One region of the Bradyrhizobium sp. USDA 4451 genome, then DNA from elsewhere that is predicted to be linked to it. Evidence: riboswitches for the same ligand, from Rfam matches in the RefSeq annotation. Region 1 holds a riboswitch; each other region holds the start of a gene.
The links. A riboswitch is a leader RNA that binds a small molecule or an ion and turns the genes downstream of it on or off. The one in region 1 is predicted to bind cobalamin.

Region 1 (5,768 bases):
GTTGGGCCAGATGCCTTGAATGAAGCCCGTGCCTTGCCACGCTGGTTTCGACAACAGGGTACAGGAGGACCCGTCCGGCGCTCCTCTCTCTGGGCGTCGATTGCCGCCTACCACCATGTCTGCGCCTAGCATCCTCCTTTCCTCCAGAAACACGTCAGCTCGACAGCTCTTAATGTTGTCGAGGAGAGCCGCAAATCGGGCTCCGGGAGGTGCTCGATCCTGAGGACCACATCATCTCCGTGTCGCCGGACCGGGCAGTCAATCGCCGACATGGGACCGCCCAGAGGCGACATACGTTGTTCCGATCGGGTCCGAAATGCCAAGCTTGTTTGCCAAACAGTCGTGGCTTGCGCCGAATCCTGCAACATGACGTCGGGTACGATTCAAGCGCGTCGGGCGTGATCCAGCACGGCCCTGGAGGCTTTCGCGTGCTGCGAAGAGTGCTCTGGGTCGCGATGAGAGGCGCGACGATCCGGAAATCCTGATGGACGCGGCCGAGTAGGACCAACCTGACTTCTTTGGGCACCGAACAGTAGGCGAAGCCTTTATCGGCAGATCGCGAGAATGGGCCAGACAATTGGTCCGCTACAAACATGCACCGGGCACGTGCCGAATTGATCAGAAGGGCGGCGACCTAGATGCGCCGCGACCAAATCGATCTGCTATGCGCGCCGAACAGCAGCTATACTGGCTAGAAAGATATTGACCAGGCGATCTCGGTGGGACGGACCTGCTCCTTCATTGTGAGACAAGGCTTGCGCCGACGGTAAATTCACGAAGGGAGCCGGTTTCGTCGCGCTTACAGCGGCTTAGCCGCTGCGAGCTCGATGAGCTTTCGTGTTCTTCAGGGCCCTCAGCCGTTCGAGCAGCGAGATCGCGCGGGGAGCGTCGTGCGTCGAGGAGCTGACTGCGTCGGCTACGTCCATGATAGCTTTCCAGCGCCTTAGACACGATTTCATCTGGATCGTTGACGCTGATAGCTTCGAAGATCTTGAGCTGAAGATCCGCTCATACTCATCGGAACGGAAAAAACGGTCTCAGAGCCTTTGGTAGGGTCTACGTTCCAGATCAGCATAGACTGATGAATGGTCGGCCGGATTTCTGGATTGATTTGCCTGAATAGCGTGTATGGATAGCGGAACATACCGGTGCTCGGCGCCGGCCGCTCCATTCATTGACTTCGCGGTGTCCTCTTCTGAAGCTTCATGTACCCCAAACGAGACTTGACGAATCTCGGCATGTGACGCCTAGATGTAGATCTGTCATGGTTCTTCCATCCTTTATCTTGTAGGACAGGAAGCTAAGAGGGAACCTGGTGCGCCGAACGGCTACTCCGGGGCTGCCCCCGCAACTGTAAGCGGTGAGCGGTTGTCATCATGGGCCACTGGCGCAGAAACGCGCCGGGAAGGTCGACAGCCGCAGCGACCCGCGAGCCAGGAGACCTGCCGCGACAGAACAAACGTCCTCGGGCGGGGTGCCCCGGTGGAGCGCTTGCACTGAGGGACGTTTGTCTCCCTGCAAGTCGTCCGCGGCCCCGGCTCCAAACATCGCGGGGTTGCCGATGTCGCCGTCTTTTGATTTCGATCAGCAGGGTCATCTCGTTACACCATCCAGTGTGCGGGCAGCGCAAGCACAGGCAGAGCTTGCCCCGCTTCAGCGGTCTGTTGCGCAGCCTCCATCGCTGGCCCCGCTGCCGCGTCCCCTCGCGCCAGCTCCAAAGCCGTCTGACCTTGCCCTTGATCGATCGCGCGACAGCCTCCTGACATCGTTCGGCAAGCTGACATTGACCGACCGTTATCTGCTCGCGGGCGAAGGCGTCCAGGACATGTTTGCGCGGGTATCGTGCGCGTTTGCGGACGATGTTGCACATGCTCAGCGTCTATATGATGCAATGTCCCGACTGTGGTTCATGCCGGCGACGCCGGTGCTCTCGAATGGCGGCAGCTTGCGTGGTCTACCCATTTCATGCTTCCTCAATTCGGTCTCGGATTCGCTCGAAGGTATTGTCGGCGTCTGGAACGAGAACGTCTGGCTTGCCTCCAACGGCGGCGGCATCGGTACCTACTGGGGGAATGTTCGCTCGATCGGCGAGAAGGTGAAGGGCGGTGTCACCTCGGGCATCATCCCGTTTATCCACGTCATGGACGGCCTGACGCTGGCGATCAGTCAAGGCTCGTTGCGGCGCGGCTCGGCGGCAGTCTATCTCGATGTCCAACATCCCGAGATAGAGGAGTTCCTTGAGATCCGGAAGGCGTCCGGCGACTTCAATCGTAAGAGCCTCAACCTGCATCACGGCATCAACGTTACTGACGAATTTATGCATGCCGTGCGAGCCGGGACAGCGTTCGCGCTTCGCAGTCCAAAGACCAGCGAAATGGTTCGCGAGATCGACGCTCGCCAGCTGTGGCAACGTATCCTCGAGAACCGCCTGCAGACCGGCGAGCCTTATCTCTTGTTCATCGACACCGTGAACCGCGCCCTTCCCAAGCACCAGCGCGACCTCGGCCTCAAGGTCTCGACCTCCAATTTGTGCAGCGAAATTACCCTGCCGACCGGCATCGATCATCGCGACGAGGAGCGCACCGCGGTGTGCTGTCTCTCATCGCTCAATCTCGAGACATGGGACCGGTGGAGCGAGGAGCCGGGCTTCATCGAAGACATCATGCGTTTCCTTGACAACGTGCTCACCCACTTCATCACGGTGGCGCCGGAGGGCATGAGGCGTGCCCGCTATGCTGCCCTACGCGAGCGCTCCGTCGGCCTAGGCGTCATGGGCTTCCACTCGTTCCTTCAGGCCAAGGGCATTTCCGATGGAGAGCGTCCTGGCCAAGTCGTTCAATCTGAACATGTTCCGGAAAATCCGGCGGGATGCCGACGCGGCGTCGGTAATTCTCGCTCGCGAGCGCGGCCCTTGCCCGGATGCGCTGGAACGCGGCGTGATGGCGCGCTTTAGCCATAAGATCGCAATCGCGCCGACCGCCTCGATCAGCATTATCTGCGGCGGCACGAGCGCTTGTATCGAGCCAGTCCCGGCCAACATTTACACCCATAAGACATTATCTGGCGCCATCTCGGTGCGCAATCCGCATCTCGCCAGGGTGCTCACGGCCAAGCGCGCCAACACCCCGGCGATATGGCAGTCGATCATAGCGCACGAGGGATCGGTCGCTCATCTCGACATCCTCTCGGAGCACGAGAAAGCGATCTTTCGCACCGCTTTCGAGATTGACCAGCGCTGGATCATCGAGCTCGCCGCCGACCGCGCGCCGTTCATCTGCCAGAGCCAATCGATCAACCTCTATCTGGCGGCCGACGTCGATAAGTGGGATCTCCATATGCTGCATTGGACGGCATGGGAGCGCGGATTGAAAAGCCTCTATTACTGCCGTTCGAAGTCGATCTCGCGCGCAGCGTTCGCCGGCAAAATCAGCGGCCGTGACGAGGCGGAGCGACCGCAGCCGCAGCGCACCGACTATGAGGAGTGCCTTGCATGTCAGTGATTGACCTCTCGGCTGTCGATCCGCGCACGTTGATCGGCAAGGGACGGGTCGGCCTCCTGGACTCGACCGGAAGCTATGACGTTGATCGCTATGGCTGGGCTTACGAGTTCTGGAAACGCCAGCAGCAGACTCATTGGATGGGCGAGGAGGTTCCGCTCGGCTCCGACCTCAAGGATTGGGCGTCGGATCGTGTCACTGCCAACGAGCGCGCGCTGCTCACCCAGATATTCCGCTTCTTCACTCAATCGGACATCGAGGTCGGTGACAATTATCTCAAGCGCTACGTTCCGATTTTCCAGCCGCTCACCGTGCAGATGATGATGGCTGCCTTCACCAATATGGAGACCGTCCATATTGACGCCTATGCGCTGTTGCTCAAGACGCTTGGCATGCCCAAGGCCGAGTTCGAGGCATTCCGCGGCTATGCGCAGATGCGCGCCAAGGCTGACTACATGCACGAATTCGGCGTCCATACTGTGGCCGACGTCGCTCGCACCCTGGCCATGTTCGGCGCCTTCACTGAAGGCATGGCTTTGTTCGCGAGCTTTGCCATGCTGCTTAACTTTCCGCGGCACAACAAGATGAACGGCATGGGACAAATCGTAAGCTGGTCGGTGCGCGACGAGAGTCTCCACTGCGAGGGCATCATCAAGCTATTTCACGAATGGCACCGCGAAACTGGCGCGGTGACGCGCTCCGTTCGCGACGACATCATCGACGTCGCCAGGACCATGGTGAAGCTGGAGGAAAACTTCGTTGACCTCGCCTTTGGTCTCGGCGAGATCGACGGCATGCGCCCTGAGCAGATCCATGCCTATGTCCGCTATGTCGCCGATTGGCGGCTGACCCAGCTCGGGATTGCCCCGGTCTTCGATTTTTTTGAGGCTGGTCAGAGCGGGTTTATCCAGCTCAAGCCGCATCCATTGCCCTGGCTGGTCGAGATCCTCAATGGGGTCGAGCACGCCAACTTCTTCGAGCAGCGCGCTACGGAGTACTCCAAGGCAGCCAGCCGCGGCAGCTGGGACGGCGAAGAGGGAGTATGGGCTACTTTCGGCCGTATCTAGCACGAACGCAACAACGCTTTTGCGCTTCGATTCTGGTGCACCTAGGACTTTTCGCGAAAGTCCGCTGGAGACCGCGCAGGAAGGCCACATCGCGTGACATCGATCTGGTCCGCTCGAAATGGTTATCGCAGACCCGTGACAGCAAAGCCGCTGGATCTGGCGCCATTCACCATCAGTCGCTCAGGTCCTTATGCTTGTGGAGGATCGGCCGTCCTGGCGTCGACAGAGCAGGCAGTCGATAGTGAACCTGCGCACTCGGCGGGCGCTCAAACGCGTATGTATTGCGAGTTTGACAAGCTTAGCCTCGCGGCATGCGGGTGGCGGAGCTGCGTTCTGAGCTTGCGCCCCTTTACAGCGCAGCCCTGGCGCCGAACCATGGGATGATGGCTCTCGGCCAGCCACAGCAGATCGATATGGAAAGTCAATGCGGTTGTGACTGCCGGAATTGGTAGGAGAGGCCGCCTCGCGCTTTGAGATACTCTGTTGGAGCGAGGACATGCTCGCAACCAACACACCAGGGCGGTCGGGGATGGCGAATATGCGGACCCGTATGCTCTCGAATGAGCAAATCTGCGGAGCCTATCATGAAAGCGAGATCGGCACGTAGAGCCGATGGGGCGTCGAGTATCCCGCTGAGCAAGCTGGATGTAAGCGAAGCCAAGCGCTTTCAGGATGACAGCATATGGGGGTACTTCGAGCGGCTGCGAAGGGAGGATCCCGTTCACTACTGCCAAGATAGCCGCTATGGCCCCTATTGGTCCGTCACGAAGTACCGCGATATTGTCGCGGTGGATACAAACCATAAGGCATTCTCATCAGAGCAGGGTGTCACGATCGTCGACGTGCCTGATGAGCACTGGACCCCGAGCTTCATCAAGATGGGCCCTCCAAAACACGCCCGGCAGCGCAACACCGTAAGTCCGATAGTTGCACCGGACAACCTGGTGAAGCTTGAAAGTCTGATCCGCTCGAGGGTCAGGGTGATTCTGAACGGCTTGCCGCGCAATGATCCGTTCAATTGGGTGAATATGGTCTCGATCGAGCTGACGACGCAGATGCTCGCCACGCTTTTCGACTTTCCCTTCGAAGACCGTCGGCTCCTGACCTATTGGTCAGATGTAGCTGTCACACCTCCGAGAGCCGGCCAATCCATCGACAGCTGGGAAAAGCGAAGGACAATCCTGTCCGGATGTCTTGAGTATTT
Region 2 (5,768 bases), 7.6 Mb from region 1:
CAGCGCGATGCGGCCGTCGATCTGGCACAGATTGCGGGTAGTGCTGCGCGCGGGCGGCCTCGGTCCACTGGCCGGCGCAGCCGAGCGTGAACGGCACCCGATGCCAGGCCACCGCGACGCCGTTCTCGAATTCGCTCTTGTATTGCGGATGGATCGCGGCGCCGAACTCGACCGCGCTGGCGACCCGCTCGGCCGGCGTCATCGCGGTGAACTCGAACGAATTGGCGCCGCCATACATGTAGGCACCGAGCAGGATGCCGCGGCCGCCGCGGTTGAAGCCATAGTTCGGATACGCGATCTGCTGGATCGGCAGGTCAGTGTAGCTGATGCCGCCATAGATCGCGTCGTCCTCCTCCCAGAAGCGGCGTTTGAACTGGAGCCCGACCTTCACGGAGGCTAGGTAGGGCAAGGAATCGATCGCATTTTTCATCGGCCCGCCGACATCGATCGGCAGCTGGCTCAGAATCGACAGCGGAATGGTACAGATGCACCAGTCGGCGGTCGCCTGCTGCACGGCGGACGGGTTGGCGGTGTCGACATAGCTCACGGTGACGCCGGAGCCGTTCTGCTGGATCTGCGTGACCTTGGCGTTATAGCGGATGAGATCGCCAACCTCGCGCGCGAACGCCTTGCCGATCATGTCCATGCCGCCAACCGGCTGGAACATGGTGGTCTGGAAGTCGTAGCGGGTGTAGGTCCGCACATAGCGCCACATCCGCGACCGCAACAGCTCCTGCAGCGAGATCGGGTTGCTGGGCAGCGGATCTCCCATCAAGCCACCGCCTGGATCGTGGGCATAACCGCGGAATTCGGCGGCGACGAGATTGGCGTTGTACTTGCAATCGCGATCCAGCGCGCCCCAGTCGCGCAGCGCTTGCAGCAGGATCTCCTGGTCTTCCTTGCTGACGAACTCCTCGAGCCTGCCCTGCTGGCTGACTTTCGCGAGCAGCTCCGACACGCCGCCCTGGAAATCCGCCTTGATGCTGCGAAAGCGTTGCGGCTTGCCTTCGAATGCGCGCGTCGCGTGCAGATAGGCATTATGATTGAGCTGGATGAAGGGTTCCAGCGTCACATTGAGCCTGCGGCAATAATCGAGCAGCGCCCGGTGGTGACAGGGAATCCGCCACGGACCGGGATTGAGGTAGAGCCCCGGCTCGAACTGGCAGGCCTGCTTAAAACCGCCGAGCTCGACAAAACTGTCCCCGCCACGGATCGACCAGTTGCGACCGCCGGCACGGCTGTTGAATTCGAGGATCTGGACCTTGTAGCCGGCCTTGCGCAGTTCCAGCGCAGCCGTCATGCCAGCAAGACCAGCGCCGAGAACCAACACCGAAGCGCCCTTGACGTCGCCCGCGAGCTTGAGCGGCCCCTTGTAGGCGGACTCGGATGCGAAGCCGAGGCTCGTCATTGCGTGATACATCGCCGAACTGCCGGCGATGGTGCCGATCAGCGCGAGCAGATCCCGTCGCCTGATCACAAATTCATTCTGCACCTGCGTTCACCCAGCCGTTGATTTCGATGACGAAGGCAAACGGCTCGTGCGATCAGTTTCAAGAAAGTGCGCACGCTGCAGTGCAGACTGGTGGCGCCGCCGCGGTGTGCCTGCGACATCGTCTTCGATTATCTCATTCCCACATTGGTCGTGTACCGCGTCGATCGCCGTCGATAAAACAATCATAGCTATCTATCCGCAGTCTTGAGGTAGGCAGGCCGATCCGCGGTCGCAGGAGCTGGTCAGTACACCTGAGTTGATGAACCAACGTCCGGTCACCTCTGGCGACGATTAGCGAGCCGTCGATCATATCTCGACGCGTCGAAGATGCGCACGTTTCGTTCATCGAGGCGCTTGCCGGACACGTATAGCCGTTCGACGGAAAACGAAGCAGTTGATCACGCGGCACGAGCCCTCGAGCGACTTCTTAAAGTGCACCAGCAAGAGCGATGCCAATATTTTACGACATCGATAGGTGGAGAAGCCGACTAGCCCAGATGTGCGGTAGGCCAGACGATGACTGATCTCCTCAGAGATGTTGCCGCTCTTTCATTGGCGACTTTCGAGCTCGATATCGGAGGTTTCTGGTTCTAGTCGCACAACCAAGCCGCTCCGCCGGCGATTGCGGACACAGCGAACCAGTGGAGCGCCGGGACTAACCGCGCTTGGCCAGAGCGTAAACTATTCGCAGTTTTGAACGCCAGCGATCGGCTAGTTCGAAGTCGCTTTTGCGCTGGTGGTATTGAACCCGACATTGTTCGATGTCCGACGCACGGAGCTGATGACGCCGAAGACGTGCGATGATTGGTTGTATGAGTTCACCCCGGCTTGAGCGGCTTTTCGAGTCCTTGCCAGCGATAGATCGCAAATGACAGCGCCCAACTGACCAGGAAGACGCCGACGACGAGATAGCCGAAATTGGCCAAGCTGCCGTTGAGATCGTTCACCGCGCTCCAGAAGGTGCCTTCAAGCGCTAATTTGTTGGCGAGCAGGCCAAGTGCCTCGATGCCGCCGATCAGCAGCGCCACGACGACTGAGATCGCCGTAATGGTCAGATTGTACCAGATCTTGCGGATCGGATTGAGGAAAGCCCAGCCATACGCGCCGACCATCAAGACGCTGTCGGTCGTATCGACGAGCATCATGCCGGCGGCGAAGAGAGCCGGAAATATCATCACCGTAGTGAAGTCTAGCCCTCCCGAAGCTTGCCCGGCTGCGACGGTGAAAAGGCTGATTTCCGTCGCGGTATCAAATCCGAGGCCGAACAACAGACCGATCGCGAACATCTGCCAGCTCGCCGTCACCATGCGAAACAGTGGGCGCAAGAGCCGGGACAGCAAGCCACGACCAGACAGAAGCAGATCGAACTCATGCTCTCCAATTCGTTCGCCACGCCGCGCACGCTGAAAGCTCCGCCAGACATCCCGTAGGATCACAAGGTTGATGGCGGCAATCGTCAGTAAGAAGAAGGCTGATGCGCCGGTGCCGATGATGCTGCCAACCGCCCGGAACTCCTGGAAACCGCTTTGCAGGGCGAGCGCCGCAGCTGCGATCGCGGCGACCGCCACTGCAACCGACAAGGAATGGCCAAAGGCGAAGAAAAGTCCGACCGCGAGAGGGTGCCTGCCATCCTGCATCAGCTTGCGAACGACATTGTCGATGGTCGCGATATGATCGGCATCGACGGCGTGCCGAAGGCCGAGCACATAGGCCAGCAAGGCTGTCGCCAGCAGCGTCGGCCTGTCGGACAGCGCTACGATGGCCCAGGTCCAGGCCAAGCAATTGATGGCCAACAAGAAGGCATAGAGCGAGATGATTCGACTACGCGAGGCCGCCGATCCGTCGTCTAAGGCAAGCGTTAGATATGAGAACATGATCTTGCTTCGGTAGCGCATCTAGATGAGTTTGGTTACGAACGTCCCTCGTTGCATAGGCGCCGCGCACGCCAAAGCCGGTCCGGTCAGACTGAAGACGAACCGACGGATACAGCATACGATGATCATGACCATTCGCAGCACGAGGTGGACAATTGCGCTGGTCGCAACGGCAGTGGAGTTGAGTGGCATTTCCTACTTTTCATGGCTAGTGCCTCCTTCGCGGTGCAGGTTTCGTGCCGCTCTGCTCGGCTAACGTGCTCGACCGCTTCGTCAGGCTTATATCGGCCGTGAGCTCGTGTCGCGCGATTGCGCCGCCGCGTTGACGTTGCAACCTCGATCTGAGCCGTAGTCAAGTTTAGCGAGCCAACCAGTGCCTCAGAGCACCCCGTCCGACGCATTGCGCATGACAATGGCTGCTAGCAGGTTTCCTGGCTGCGGTTCGCCGCTCTTGCCCCTTCTCGGAATTGCGAATCCCGGTGGTATGGAATGGTCATCGCCGCGCCACTTATAGTTGCGCAGGGCCGCTCCGGCATTGTCCTGCCAGAACCCACCGAGCGCCCTTGAATAGCCTTTCGAACACTACCGATGACAAAGCGAAATGGCCTCAGAGGGCGCGTCAAGTAGTCGCCGGCGAACAGGCGAGACGCCGTGGCTGAGGAAAAAGAGATAACTTTGCCTCTCAATCTCGGAATTGCGGACGAGATCGAGGCTCCAAGACGCTGCGGCTCTGCCTGCACAGTAACTCGGCCCGGCGCTAGCCCCACGAAGAAAAAAGGACGCTTGAAGACACTTAGGCGACTGGAAGGCTGACTTCGTCTCTGTCCTTCGTCATGGCGTCATAGACTTTGACCTGGAGCATGGGACGGCGCTTCTTAAGCTCTTGCGCTCCTGCCCAGGCGCCGTCTCTTGTCGCGAACTCGGTTTTCAATTGACCGTCGACTTCGAGCACATAACCGAAAGCGGGCAATCGACGAGTGGATGCAACCATCTTAATCCCTTAGCATCGACGAATCCGATCGATGCTCGCACCTAACCCGAGTCGCCTTCGGCAGGCCAGTAGGCAGGAGAGCGGCATCCGCGACCACGAATCGGCAGGTTATCGCCGCTCGTCGCAGAGGACTGCGCGCGCCATCACGGCGTTGACGACGACTTCCGCTGCTTGCTCTGGCGCGTGCTCCATTGTCCTGAGATGAATCTCGGGCCTTATCGGCGCTTCGTAGGACGCATCGATGCCCGTGAAGTTCTTGATCTCACCGGCTTTTGCCTTTGAGTAGAGACCTTTTGGATCCCGCCTTGCGCATTCCTCGATTGGCGTATCGATAAAGACTTCGATGAACTCGTCCTTACCAATCAGGCTGCGAACCATATCTCGTTCGGACCTGTAGGGGGAGATGAACGAACAGATCACGATCAAGCCGCTGTCCAGCATCAACTTGGCAACCTGTCCGGCACGCCGAATGTTTTCCACCCGCGCAGCCTTCGAGAAGCCCAGGTCCGCGTTCAATCCGTTCCGGAGGTCGTCACCATCCAGCAGCATGGCATGCCGCGACATTGCGAGCAGCTTCTGATCAACCATGTTGGCGATCGTCGACTTTCCCGCGCCAGACAGACCGGTGAACCAGACGACGCAAGGCTTCTGATCCTTGAGCGCGGCGCGCTCACTCCTGCCCACCGAAAGCGCCTGGCAGGAAACATTGGTGGCCCGCCGCAGCGGAAACGCAATCATGCCGGCGCCGACGGTGCGATTGGTGCAACGATCAATGACGATAAATGATCCGGTTTTCCGGTTGACGTCGTAAGGATCGAATGCGGCGGGCAGTGCAGTCGCAATATTGCAGAACGCGATCTCATTGAGAGAAAGCGTCTCGGCAGCCAGGTGCTCACATGTGTTGACATCGATCCGATGCCTGATCGCGGTAATGCTGCCGGCGACCGTTTGCAAGCCAATCCGCAGGATGTAATTTAGTCCGAGAGCGAGCGACTCGTTGTCCATCCAGATCAGATAAGCGGCGAATTGATCGGCGACGCTGGGTCGTTCGGTTGGTCGCGTCAGAAGATCGCCACGGCCAATGTCGATCTCGTCTTCCAGCGTAATGGTGACGGCATCGCCGGCTTCGGCGTCGACAAGGTCGCCATCATGGGTCACGATCCGCTTGATGCGGGTGGTACGTCCGGATGCGGCGACGACGATCTCGTCGCCTGCCGAGATCCTGCCGGAAGCCACCGATCCGGCGTAGCCGCGAAAATCCGGATCGGGCCGGTTCACCCATTGGACTGGAAAGCGGAAAGCCTGGCTTGCGGTGTCGGACTGGATATCGACGCTCTCCAAATGCTCCATCAGGCATTGACCATGATGCCACTTGGTATGAGCGGACCGGTCGACGACGTTGTCGCCGTGG
Region 3 (5,768 bases), 1.9 Mb from region 1:
AGTTTCGCGCTTTCTCGGCTGCCCAGGATTGCCAGGCATCGCGCGAAAAGCGGCTGAGGCCGAGGATCTGATCCGGGTCGGCGAGCGACAGCACGAGCTGGTCGCTGCAGACATTCATCGAGACGATGCGTGGGCCGGCGGCGGACGCGGCACCAAGCGACGTGATCCATGCCGCCGCGGCCAAGGCTGCGAGACGCCACGCGCGCATCAGACGTCCGCCCATGGCACGATGACCGCCTCGCGCTGGAATTCAGCGCGGTAGGCGCTGACGCGGAATACGCTGGCGAGAACTGCTTCCGACAGTGCCTCATCAGGCGCGCCCTGCGCCGCCAGCCGCCCCTCCGACAGCACCAGCACATGATCGGCGAAGCGCGCGGCGAGGCCGAGGTCATGCGTCACGACGATCACCAGCACGCCGGTGTCGGCGACGTTGCACAGCTTCTGCATCACGTCGATCTGATGGCGCGGATCGAGCGAGGCGGTCGGCTCGTCGGCGAGGATCACCGGCGCCTCGACCGCGAGCACCCGGGCCAGCGCGACACGGCTGCGCTCGCCTCCGGACAGCTCGGTGACGCGGCGATCGCGGAACTCGGTGACATCGACGGCCTGCATCGCCCGCAGCACCGCCTCCATATCCCTGGGCGACAGCCGCGCCGGATCGGTCGCGCCATGTGGATAGCGGCCGAGCGCCACGATATCGCGTGCCGGCAGCGGCCAGTGCACCATGTGCCCCTGCGGCAGATACGCAAAACGTTTCGCACGCTCGCGCAGCGGCAATGACGCCAGAGCCTCGCCGCCAATCCTGATCTCGCCGTCAGACGGGATCAGGCCAGCCAGCGCGCGCAACAGCGTGGTCTTGCCGGCGCCATTCGGTCCGACCAGCGCGACTAGGTGACCGGCCGCGAGCGACAGCGAGACATCGTGCAGCACCTTGCGGCTGCCGAGCGAGGCGTTGAGCGCTGTGGCGGAGAGCAGCGTCATGCCACGCCTCCGCCGAGCGCGCGGCGCTCGCGCATGATGAGGTAAAGAAAGAACGGCACGCCGATGATCGAGGTCAGCACGCCGACCTTGATGTCCGAGGTCGAGGGGATGATGCGCACCGCGATATCTGCGGCAAGCAGCAGCGCCGAGCCGGTCAGCGCGCTCGGTACCAGCAGCCGTGCGCGGATCATGACCGATCACCGGGCGCATCAGATGCGGCGCGACGAGGCCGATGAAGCCGATCGTGCCGGTCACCGCGACCGCGCCGCCGACGCCGAGCGCGACGCCCGTGATGACGAAGAGCCGCAGCCGCCCGACATCGACGCCGAGGCTCTGCGCCGCCTCCTCGCCGAGCGTCAGCACACGAAAGGCGCTCGCCTGGCTGAGCAGGATGGCCGCGCCGGCGACGATAAAGGGCAGCGCCAGCGCCACATGCTCGAAGCTGCGGTCCTCCAGCGAGCCGAGCAGCCAGAACGCGATCTCCAGCACCACGAACGGATTGCTGGAGAGGTTCATCACCAGCGCGGTCGCGGCACCCGCAAAGCTCGAGATCGCAAGCCCTGCGAGGATCAGGATCAGCAGCCCGGCATTGCGACCGGCGATCGCGAGCAATGCGAACACCGAGCCGAACGCGGCGATAATCGCCACTGCCGGCAGCGCGTAGGACCGCACATCGGCGAGGCCGAGCGCGATCACCAGCACCGCGCCGAATGCCGCCGATTGCGGCGCGCCGAACAGCGACGGCGAAGCCAGCGGATTGCGCAGCAGGCCTTGCAGCGCCGCGCCCGACAGCCCGAGAATGCCGCCGATCGCGAATGCCAGGATGGTGCGCGGCAGCCGGATCTCGCGCACGATGACCTGCGCGACGTCGCTGCCGCCACCGAACAGCGCCTCGATCACCGCGAGCGGCGACAGCCGCACCGGCCCGATGCCGAGCGAGAGCACGCACAGCAGAACCACGAGCGCGAATAGCGCCGCGGTGGCACTCCACCGCCGCCGCGCCGCGATCTCGGCCGCCAAGGCAAAATCCTGCACGCTCATCTCATCCATGCTCTTACAGCCATCGCCGTGGCAGACAAGCGACACCCGACAAAAACCGTGGCCGTGCGGCCATTGCCCGACTTCCGCCGGATTGACTTTGCTGCCCGGCCGAACCCTAGATGACCATGACGGTTCTTTCATGAGATGAAAAGGGAATGCGGTGCGGGGAAACTTCCCCAACGCCGCGGCTGCCCCCGCAACTGTATGCGGTGAATCCTTCGTCACAGGCCACTGGGAATCTCGGTCCTGGGAAGGCGACGAAGGGTAACGACCCGCGAGCCAGGAGACCTGCCGTCAGCCGTGGTCACACGCGAGGATGCCGGTCGGGGAGTACAGGCATGAGCTTCACCTGATGCTGCAAGCACATGGTGAGACTGCTTCGCGGTGACGTGCCACTGACGTTACCGAGGTCTCGCCTATGTTTTCCTTCCCACCCGACCGGCACCGCGCGCTTCTGCTCGCGTCGACGATCATCTTGCCGACGATCGTCCTCTCAACTGCGCGGGCGCAGCAGGCGCCCGCTCCCGATCAGCTGCCCACGATCGAAGTCAGCCGATCCGGCGACCAGAACGTTACCCGCGCCAAACCGCCCGCTGACGAGACCCCGGCCCCACGCCGCCCGGCGCCGGGCACCACGCAGAGCAGCAACGCGGGCAGCGGCGCCGGATCGAACTCGGCTGGAGCCGGCTCGGCCACGGGGACCGGCGGCAGCAGCGGCGGCCGCCAGTTTGCCGGGGTCGTCGGCTCCTCCTCGACCGTGATCACCGCCGACGACATCGCGCATTCGCCGTCGCAGTCGCTGCCGGAAATCCTGGCGCAGGTGCCGGGCGTGCAGCTGCAATCGCTCTATGGCGGGCCGAACGGCGCCAAGACCTCGGTCGACCTGCGTGGCTTCGGCGCATTCGCGACCGACAACACCCTGTTCCTGCTCAACGGCCGCCGCCTCAACGACGTCGACAAAGCCGGCTTCGATCTCACCACGATCCCGCTCGATTCGATCGAACGGATCGAGATCGTCAGAGGCAACAGCGGCGCGGTGCTGTACGGCGACAACGCGGTGGGCGGCGTGGTCAATATCATCACCAAGGCCGGCGCCGGCGGTCCGCCGGCCACGATGCGCACCGAGGCCGGAGTTGGCTCGTTCAACACCCGGATGGCCGCGGTCTCCGCCGCGCTGGATTCGGGACCGTGGTCGACCTCGTTCCATGGCAACGGCATCAAATCCGACGGCTACCGCGTCAACAATGCGCTCGACCAGCGCAACGCCGTCGGCAACGTCAACTACACCACGCCGGATCTCACCGCCTTCGTCACCGTCACCGGCAGCGACCAGAAGCTCGGCCTGCCCGGCGGACGGCTGGTCGATCCGTCGATCGGCGTCAACGAGTTGCTGAGTGATCGTCGCGGTGCGGCGACGCCGTTCGACTATGCCAACCAGCAGACCGCGAGCGTCACCACCGGCTTCACCAGAACGCTGGTGAACGGCGTCGACCTGATCGTCGACGGCGGCTGGCGGCAGCGCGAGACGCAGAGCGGCTTCTTCGGCACCGTGCCGACCATTAGCTTCGCCTCGACCTACAATGACGCCGCGCTGCACACCTGGTCTCTGACGCCGCGGCTCAGCGTCAAGAATGTCATGCTGGGGATGCCATCCACGATCCTGACCGGCATCGACTATTACGATTCGACCTTCCGTGAGGCACGCGGCGCCTATCAGGGCGTCGATCCCACCCACGTCTACAACATCGAGCAGCAGAGCGTGGCCGGCTATTGGCAGCACACGTTCGGCTTGCTGCCGACCATCGACTTCTCCTACGGCGCGCGGGTGCAGAACACCCACGTCTCGGCGCGCGATCGCTACGATCCGAATGCGCCGTTCGCTTTCGACACGCAGGCGGCACCGCTCGACAGCAACGAGACACAGTACGCATTGCATGTCGGTGTCGAGCATCGTTTCACCGACACCTTCTCGGCGTTCGGTCGCGCCGCGCGCGCCTTCCGCACGCCCGATGTCGACGAGCGCGTCGCATCGGGGCCGGCCTTCGATCCGCTGACATTCGCCCCGATTCCGCAGAATTTTCAGCTCAAGACCCAGACCTCGCAGGACGTCGAGGGCGGTTTCCGGGTCAAGACCGCTCGCTTCCAGATCCAGACCAGCGTCTATCTGATGGATCTCGAGAACGAGATCCATTTCAATCCGGTGCTGTTCTACAATGTTAACCTCGATCCCACCCGCCGCTACGGCTCCGAGACCAGTGCTTCGCTGAAGATCAGCGACACCGTCACCCTGCGCGGCGGCATGGCGATCACCCGCGCGGTATTTCGCGAAGGCATATGGGCCGGCAACGACGTGCCGCTGGTGTCGCGCAGCACCGGCAATCTCGGCGTGACCTGGAACATCTGGCAGAACTATCTGGTGTTCGATGCCACCGCGCGGGCCTGGAGCTCGCGCATCATGGACAACGACCAGGCCAACACCCAAAGCAAAATCCCCGGCAACGCCACTGCCGATATCAAGCTGAGCGGACAAGTCGACCGCTTGTTCTGGTCGCTGAGCGTCAACAACCTGTTCAACGCGCTGTACTACGACTACGCCATCGCGAGCTCGTTCACGGAAGGCCGCTTCTCGGCCTATCCGCTGCCCGGCCGAACCTACATGGTCAAGGCCGGCGCGACGTTTTGAGAGCACGATCCGGAAAAGTGAGGACAGGTTTTCCGAAAAGATCATGCTTAAACAAGAGAGGGTGTGGCGGGATGTGACCCCGTCACGTCGTCTGCTCACATGACGAGCGCTCGCAAACTGGAGTAGAATTGCCGCAGCTGATTTGACCCGTGCAGGGGAAACGCATGGCCAAGGCCGGAAAGACGAGTAAGGGCGGCGCCAAGATCAACGAGAAGACCGACGACAAGGTTAAGGTGCCTCCGCCGCCTGCATCAAAGCAGGACGACGAGTATTACGAGGATGGCGACATCGCCACGCCGAAACTCGACCGCTACGGCAATGATGACGAGCCGTTGTGAGGGATAAGCGATATATGTCGTCGTCGTCCGGCGAAAGCCGGGACCCAACCACAGGATTGAATTGTTGAAGCGCGCTGTAGTCCCGGCACGTCGTAACAATCACCGCTGGTGGTTATGGGTCCCGGGTCGCGCTTCGCTTGCCCGGGACGACGTGGGATGGAGCTAACCGAAATCCTCGCTCTCGATCTTTGCAATACTCCCGCGATCGAGCAGATGCGCGCCGAAGCCGCCGCGCGCCAGCGATGAGGCGATCGGCGGCGAGGCCAGCAGCAGCGCGGTCGTCATCGCCAGCGGCACGGCGCTGAGCCAATCGAGCCGCACCGGCGTCAATTCCTCGGTGCTTGCCCGGTAGAGGCCTCCGCCCGCGGCGATGCGGCTGCACTCCCGGATCAGGTCGCGCCGCGTGCCGTCGCGCGATGCGCTGCCGAGCAGCGCCTGCATGGCCAGATGCGTCCGCACCCCGGCGCGGCTCTCGGCCAGCGGCGTCGGCGCTTCATCGAGAGAGACGCGCAGCAGCAGGTCGACCAGATCGGTGCCCGACCGGTACGCATTCACAGGCTCGACCAGCCGCGGATTGCAATCGATCAACAGCGGCGTCGCGCTGTCGAGCGGCATGATGATGTCGACCGAGAGCGCGCCATGCCAGCCGAGATGCGCTCCGATGGTCTCGAGCGCGGCGCGGATTGCCGGCCGGCTCACGCTCTCCTTGATCGCCTCGCCGCCGC

Region 2: linked by a shared signal. The riboswitch ahead of ACVMB0_RS36910 (HoxN/HupN/NixA family nickel/cobalt transporter) and the one ahead of ACVMB0_RS01175 (ribonucleoside-diphosphate reductase subunit alpha) in region 1 are both predicted to bind cobalamin.
Region 3: linked by a shared signal. The riboswitch ahead of ACVMB0_RS10075 (TonB-dependent receptor) and the one ahead of ACVMB0_RS01175 (ribonucleoside-diphosphate reductase subunit alpha) in region 1 are both predicted to bind cobalamin.

What each region holds. Positions count from the first base shown of each region.
Region 1 is NZ_JBTRCH010000001.1:279,807-285,574, reverse strand. Features, by position in the region: cobalamin riboswitch at 1,249-1,464, shown strand; gene ACVMB0_RS01175 (ribonucleoside-diphosphate reductase subunit alpha) at 1,562-2,953, shown strand; gene ACVMB0_RS01170 (ribonucleoside-diphosphate reductase subunit alpha) at 2,847-3,500, shown strand; gene ACVMB0_RS01165 (ribonucleotide-diphosphate reductase subunit beta) at 3,530-4,564, shown strand; gene ACVMB0_RS01160 (cytochrome P450) at 5,149-5,768, shown strand, end outside.
Region 2 is NZ_JBTRCH010000001.1:7,879,062-7,884,829, forward strand. Features, by position in the region: gene ACVMB0_RS36905 (flavin monoamine oxidase family protein) at 1-1,492, opposite strand, end outside; gene ACVMB0_RS36910 (HoxN/HupN/NixA family nickel/cobalt transporter) at 2,311-3,366, opposite strand; cobalamin riboswitch at 3,771-3,968, opposite strand; gene ACVMB0_RS36915 (hypothetical protein) at 4,160-4,357, opposite strand; gene cysN (sulfate adenylyltransferase subunit CysN) at 4,466-5,768, opposite strand, start outside.
Region 3 is NZ_JBTRCH010000001.1:2,196,391-2,202,158, reverse strand. Features, by position in the region: gene ACVMB0_RS10090 (ABC transporter substrate-binding protein) at 1-208, opposite strand, end outside; gene ACVMB0_RS10085 (ABC transporter ATP-binding protein) at 208-981, opposite strand; partial or broken gene ACVMB0_RS10080 (FecCD family ABC transporter permease) at 978-2,022, opposite strand; cobalamin riboswitch at 2,135-2,332, shown strand; gene ACVMB0_RS10075 (TonB-dependent receptor) at 2,441-4,705, shown strand; gene ACVMB0_RS10070 (hypothetical protein) at 4,870-5,043, shown strand; gene ACVMB0_RS10065 (hypothetical protein) at 5,206-5,768, opposite strand, start outside.